3 regions of the Pseudomonas halotolerans genome follow, and region 2 is predicted to be linked to each of the others. Evidence: predicted binding sites of a transcription regulator. Region 2 holds the regulator's gene; each other region holds the start of a gene.
The links. The regulator FliA, encoded in region 2, starts transcription of late flagellar genes. The targets are predictions, from matches to a motif close to CTAAAGTTTNNNNNNNNNNNGCCGNTAA.

Region 1 (2,268 bases), on a different contig from region 2:
GGATAATTTACAGGGGCGCGACAGCTTATGACGACGAAGCGACAGATTATGTCGACCGCGCGACGATCCTTACAGGTCAGGATGTCCGCGCGGTCGTGGCTGCAGTGGGCTTGGCCGGTGTCGCGGTCGGCGCTGGAGTCTTGGCAGGAGGCGCGGCGGGTGCAGCCTGCGGTGCCGGCGCTTCAGGCACCGCCACCCGCTCCAGGCGCACAGCCACACGACGGTTCTTGGCCCGGTTGGCGGCATTGGTGTTGGGCACCAAGGGATAACGTTCGCCGTGGAACCGCACAGTGATCTGCGACTCCTGAAAACCGTTGGCCTTGAAAAAGTCCTGGACCGCCAAGGCCCGGCGACGCGACAGCTCACGGTTGGTCAATCGATTGCCACTATTGTCGGAGTGACCATCGAGTTCGACATGATTGACGGTCGGGTCGGCTTTGATGAAGTCGATCATCACCTGCAACTGAGCCTTGGCCCGGGCATCGAGTTCGACGCCTTCGCCGGGGAAGCCGATCTGGGATTGCCGCACTTGCTCGAAATTCTTCGGCAACAGTTTTGCCACGCAGCCTTGGTAATCACTGAAGGCCTTGTTGAAGCGCACGGGTAGCAGCCGGACTTCCGAAACCCGCCCATCCCCAGTATTACGCCGTACCACCGGGCTACGACCTTCCATCAGCCCGCTGATCAAGCGGCCCGCCTGGACCTGAGAGCTGTTGAACAGCACATCGCCGCTGCCGAGCCTGACCGAGCCCAGGTTGATGTCACCCCGTCCCGGCTGCCAAGGCGCGGCGGCCGCCAGCAAGATGGCCGAACCGCCACCGAGCATCGGGTTATGGGATTTGAGCCGGAAGATCGCCTGCTCGCCGGCCCGGCGCACAAATTCACCACTGCCGAAATCGGTGACCGGCTGACTCAGCCGGCACTCGAACTTGTCGCCTTCGACCGTCCACTCAATGCTCTCCAGACGGGTCTGGAAAGTGAGCGCCATCGCGGGAAGGCTGGCAAACACACTGAGCAAGGCTAGATAACGCTGGCGCACGGGAGGCTCCACTGGCTTTTATACGAAGATCGACACACGTTGAGAGTATGACGCCTGTCCGGGGGCACCCCACTGATTCGTGGCACACCTGTACGAGCTATCGGTAACTTGCGCCAGAACTTGATAGCGAGTGCCTGAATCGGTCTTTTCCGGTAGCATTCCCCAGAGTTTGACCCGCCTGGAAGCCCCCCAATGTCCGACCGCCTGACCCTGCTGCGTCCCGACGACTGGCATATTCATCTTCGCGATGGTGCTGTGTTGACCCATACCGTCGCCGATGTCGCGCGCACCTTCGGGCGCGCCATCATCATGCCGAACCTGGTTCCGCCCGTGCGCAACGCCGTCGAGGCCGACGGCTATCGCCAGCGAATCCTGGCCGCGCGCCCGACCGGCAGCCGTTTCGAACCGCTGATGGTGCTTTACCTCACCGACCGTACGCAGCCCGAAGAAATACGCGATGCCAAGGCCAGCGGCTTTGTCCATGCCGCCAAGCTGTACCCCGCTGGCGCCACCACCAACTCGGACTCCGGCGTCACCAGCATCGATAAGATTTTCCCGGCGCTGGAGGCCATGGCCGAAGTCGGCATGCCGTTGCTGATCCACGGTGAAGTCACGCGTGGCGATGTCGACGTGTTCGACCGCGAAAAAATCTTCATCGATGAGCACATGCGTCGCGTCGTGGAGCGTTTCCCGACGCTCAAGGTGGTGTTCGAACACATCACCACCGGCGATGCCGTGCAGTTCGTCAACGAGGCCCCGGCCAACGTGGGCGCGACCATTACCGCGCATCACCTGCTGTACAACCGCAACCACATGCTGGTGGGCGGGATCCGGCCGCACTTCTATTGCCTGCCGATCCTCAAGCGCAACACCCATCAAGAAGCCTTGCTCGACGCCGCCACCAGCGGCAGCGCCAAGTTTTTCCTCGGCACGGACTCAGCACCCCATGCCCGGCACGCCAAGGAAGCGGCCTGCGGTTGCGCCGGTTGCTACACCGCCTATGCCGCCATCGAGATGTATGCCGAAGCGTTCGAACAACGCAATGCACTGGACAAACTCGAAGGCTTCGCCAGCCTCCACGGTCCGCGCTTCTATGGTCTGCCGGTAAACACCGATCGTATTACCCTGGTTCGCGACGAGTGGACCGCCCCCGCCAGCCTGCCTTTTGGCGAGCTGACTGTTATCCCGCTGCGCGCCGGTGAAAAACTGCGCTGGCGCCTGCTGGAGGA
Region 2 (2,268 bases):
TGCCGGTATCGGTGATTCGGTCGTCAGTTTCGTACGCGCTGCCCAGGAAGTGTTGCTGGTGGTCTGCGACGAACCGACGTCCATCACCGACGCCTATGCCCTGATCAAATTACTGAACCGTGACTACGGCATGAACCGCTTCCGCGTCCTGGCCAACATGGCCCAGAGCCCGCAGGAAGGCCGCAACCTGTTCGCCAAGTTGACAAAGGTCACGGATCGCTTCCTGGACGTCGCCCTACAATACGTCGGCGCAGTGCCCTACGACGAAAGCGTACGCAAGGCCGTCCAGAAGCAACGTGCGGTTTATGAAGCTTTTCCCCGTTCCAAATGCGCACTGGCGTTCAAGGCTATTGCCCAGAAGGTTGATACCTGGCCATTGCCGGCCAACCCTCGCGGGCATCTGGAGTTTTTCGTCGAGCGTCTCGTGCAACAAACAGCAGGGCCCGTGTTATGACAGCCAGCGGTTACAACCATCTCTACAAAAAATCGGCACGGGACGCCCAATACGAATTGATTGAGCGTTATGCCCCGCTGGTCAAACGTATCGCCTATCACTTGCTGGCGCGGTTGCCGGCCAGTGTCCAGGTCGAGGATCTGATCCAGGCGGGCATGATCGGGCTGCTCGAAGTGTCGAACAAATACGACGCGAGCAAGGGCGCCAGCTTTGAGACCTATGCCGGTATTCGCATCCGCGGGGCAATGCTCGACGAAGTCCGCAAGGGCGACTGGGCACCGCGTTCGGTGCACCGCAATACCCGCATGGTCAGTGACGCCATTCGCGCCATTGAAGCTAAAACCGGGCGTGACGCTAAAGATCATGAGGTTGCGGCCGAACTCCAATTGAGTCTCGATGATTATTACGGGATTTTGAACGATACCTTGGGCAGTCGCCTGTTCAGTTTCGACGACCTGTTGCAGGACGGCGAACACGAAGGGCTGCACGAGGACGGCGCGAGTGCTCACATGGAGCCATCGCGTGACCTGGAAGATGAACGTTTCCAGAGCGCGCTGGCGGATGCGATTGCCAATTTGCCGGAGCGTGAGCGACTGGTCTTGGCGCTGTACTACGACGAAGAGCTGAACCTCAAGGAAATCGGTGAGGTCCTGGGGGTCAGCGAATCGCGGGTCAGCCAGTTACACAGCCAGTGCGCGGCCCGTTTGCGGGGGCGTTTGGGGGAGTGGCGAGCGCGCTGACAGCAGTGTGGGGACACTGCGAACGAGTCTGGCCTGGCCTGCGCTGAGCCAGTCTTTCTCCGTTGTCCTCCAGACCGTTGTCGAGTGTTGTGCCGGATTGATTGAAATGGCGCGTTCAGGTGCTGGGCGCGTTTAAGACTGCTTGGAGGTCGAATTGGACAAGAACATGAAAATCCTCATCGTTGATGACTTCTCAACGATGCGGCGGATCATAAAAAACCTGTTGCGTGACCTTGGGTTCACCAACACGGTCGAGGCCGACGATGGCACCACTGCCATTCCGGTTCTCAACAGCGGAAGCATCGACTTTCTGGTGACTGACTGGAACATGCCCGGCATGACCGGTATCGACTTGCTGCGCCATGTGCGCGCCGACGAAAAACTCAAGCACCTTCCGGTGCTGATGGTCACTGCCGAAGCCAAGCGCGAGCAGATCATCGAAGCGGCTCAGGCCGGTGTGAACGGCTATGTGGTCAAACCCTTCACGGCCCAGGCGTTGAAAGAGAAGATCGAAAAAATCTTCGAACGCATCGGTTAACGGCGCCACGGGGGAGCTATGGATAACGAATCTTCAATGGGTGATTTCGAATCGACCCTGAAAAAACATGCCCGCGAACTGGTCGACAGCCTTGAAAAAGGCCGCTTTGGCGATGCGGTTCAAATGATCCATGAGCTCAACCAGACCCGTGATCGCGGTCTGTATCAGGAAGTGGGCAAGCTCACGCGTGAACTGCACAGCGCGATTGTCAATTTTCAGATCGACCCGAACATGCCGCAGGCCGAGGAAGTCTCGCAGATCACCGACGCCACCGAGCGTCTGGGGTATGTGGTCAAGCTGACTGAGGCCGCGGCCAACCGCACCATGGACCTGGTGGAGAACGCAACGCCGCTGGTCAACGGCCTGAGCGATGAAGCCCAGGCCTTGAGCACCGACTGGGGTCGGTTCATGCGGCGTGAAGTCGGCGCTGAGGAGTTTCGGGAGCTGGCCCGTCGGGTTGACGGTTTCCTGACGCGCAGCAGCACCGAGAACCGCGCCGTGGCGAGCAACCTAAATGACATTCTGCTGGCTCAGGA
Region 3 (2,268 bases), on a different contig from region 2:
CGCTGCGGTAGAGTTGCCCACTTCGAGGGCCAGGCGTTCGATCTGGGCGATGGCTTCACCGACGACTTTTTCACCTTCGCGAGCTTGCTGGTCAGCCGCAACGGCTGCTTCTGAAGCCTCCTCGGCATTGCGCGCCACTTCCTGCACGGTGGCGGTCATTTCGTGCATGGCGGTGGCAACCTGGTCGGTTTCGACTTTCTGGCTGTTGACCCCGGCGCTGGTCTGTTCGGTCACGGCCGAAAGTTGTTCGGCGGCGCTGGCGATTTGCGTAACGCCGTCGCTGATGCCGCCGATCAATTGCCGCAGGCCCACGGTCATGCTCTGCATGGCGCGCTGTAGCTGGCCCAGTTCGTCGCGCCGCTCGGAGGTGAGGTTGTGGGTCAGGTCACCCGCGGCAACGCGCTCGGCGACTTTGAGGGTCTGGTCCAGTGGGCCGACGATCTGCCGGGTGATGACCAATGCGGCGATCACGCCGAACAACATGGCCAGCACGGCAGCGGATACCAGGACTGTCTTGGCCTTGGCGGCGTCGTGGTCGCGCACGGCGGTCTGGGACACGGTCAGGCTTTTGCTGGACTCCAGCAATACTTCGCCTTGCTCGGTCATGCGCTTGAGCGCAGCGGCGGTATCAAGCTGGGAGTCGCGGAACTGGCCGACTGCGGCACGGTAGGCGTTGATCGAATCGCTGGCCTGCTGCAGGTTGGCGGAATGCTCCTCAGGCAACTGGGCCGGCAGGCGAGCGAGCAGTTTGAGGGCGTCGGTAACGGCGTCAAGAGCCGGTTGCTGGGCTTCGCTCTTGCCGCTGTAGGTGTAGCCACGAACCTGGTAACGCGCTTGCTGGATCGCCTTGCTCAGGGAAACCACGTTGTTGAACTGAGCGATGTCCTCGCTTTGCAGCATCGCTTTTTCAACTTCGGCGACGCGGGCCACGGCATTGTCGGCACTGGCGCCGAGTTTGCTGCGGGCATCTTCGCGGCTGACGGTGGCATTGGCCATCTCGGCGAAGGCGCTCTTGTACTCGGCCACTGCGGCCAGTTGTTTGTCGATCAGCGCCACGTCGGCTGGTTGCTCGATCATCTGGCGGGCGGCAGTCAGGCCCGCCTCGAGTTTGGCGAGCAGATCGTTGACTTCCTGCGGACCGTTCTCGCCCCGCGTGGTGTAGTAGTCCAGGCGCGCCAGGCGCAGGTCCTTGCTCAATTCGTTCAGGCTGGAAATGTAGCCCAGCTTGTCGCCGCGGCTGATCACATTGCCCAGGCCGCTCCAGCCGGTGAAAGCGATCATCAAGGTTAGAAATAGCACCAGACCGAAGCCGAAGCCGAGTTTGCGATTGACGCTTACGTTTCCCAGACTCTGGGTAAGCATTCGGAACATGCTGATTTCTCCCTTGCTGCATTGAATTGGTTTTATGGGAGCTGTATCGGCTGGTTGGGAGGGATCTGTAGAAAATAGCCGTCGCGTGGTCAGCGTGCGAGGGAGCAGGCTCCCGCTCGGCTGCAGGAGCTGTCGAGTGCAGCGAGGCTGCGATCTTGTTCCGGACCGTTGAGTCGCCAGCGAACGATTAAAATCAAAAAATCGTCCGAACGCGGCCCAAGGCTTCGCCAGCTCCTACAGTCCCCTCGCCACAGGGGTCAGAACAACCGTGCGAGCAGCACGGTGACGGCGGTTTCGACGCGCAGGATACGTTCGCCCAGCTGTACCGGTTGCAGCCCGGCCTTGGCCAGCAGGTCGATCTCGTAGGGAATCCAGCCGCCTTCCGGGCCAATGGCCAGGGTTACGGGGCCTTCCGGAACTCGAGGGCAGGGAGGATGGTTTCCAGGATGACCGACCAGGCCGAGGGTGCCTTTCGCGAGGGCCGGGAGACGGTCTTCAACGAAGGGCTTGAAGCGCTTTTCGATGACGATCTCTGGCAGCACGCTGTCGCGCGCCTGCTCCAGCCCCAGGATCAGTTGTTCGCGAATGGCCTCGGGCTCCAGGAACGGGGTCTGCCAGAAGCTCTTTTCCACGCGGTAGCTGTTGACCAGCACCACGCGCGGCACGCCCATGGTGGCGACGGTCTGGAACACCCGCCGGAGCATCTTCGGTCGAGGCAGAGCCAGCACCAGTGTCAGCGGCAGCTTGGCCGGTGCAGGTTGGTCGAGTGTCACGTGCAGTTCGGCTTCGCGGGCTTCCAGGCGCAGCACCTGAGCGGTGCCCATCAGCCCGCCGATGCGCCCGACCCGCAGGCTGTCACCGACGGCGCTGCGGTGCACTTGCTGCATATGAGTCAAG

Region 1: the regulator FliA is predicted to act here: its motif matches at 1,137-1,164, upstream of AAIS01_RS01030 (flagellar protein MotY).
Region 3: the regulator FliA is predicted to act here: its motif matches at 1,415-1,442, upstream of AAIS01_RS11195 (methyl-accepting chemotaxis protein).

The regions. Positions count from the first base shown of each region.
Region 1 covers NZ_JBCNTJ010000001.1:207,358-209,625, forward strand. Annotated here, with positions in the region: gene AAIS01_RS01030 (flagellar protein MotY) at 77-1,039, opposite strand; gene pyrC (dihydroorotase) at 1,232-2,268, shown strand, end outside.
Region 2 covers NZ_JBCNTJ010000010.1:101,712-103,979, reverse strand. Annotated here, with positions in the region: gene fleN (flagellar synthesis regulator FleN) at 1-454, shown strand, start outside; gene fliA (RNA polymerase sigma factor FliA) at 451-1,194, shown strand; gene AAIS01_RS15420 (chemotaxis response regulator CheY) at 1,361-1,732, shown strand; gene AAIS01_RS15415 (protein phosphatase CheZ) at 1,751-2,268, shown strand, end outside.
Region 3 covers NZ_JBCNTJ010000006.1:249,579-251,846, reverse strand. Annotated here, with positions in the region: gene AAIS01_RS11195 (methyl-accepting chemotaxis protein) at 1-1,362, opposite strand, end outside; gene AAIS01_RS11190 (16S rRNA (uracil(1498)-N(3))-methyltransferase) at 1,629-2,268, opposite strand, start outside.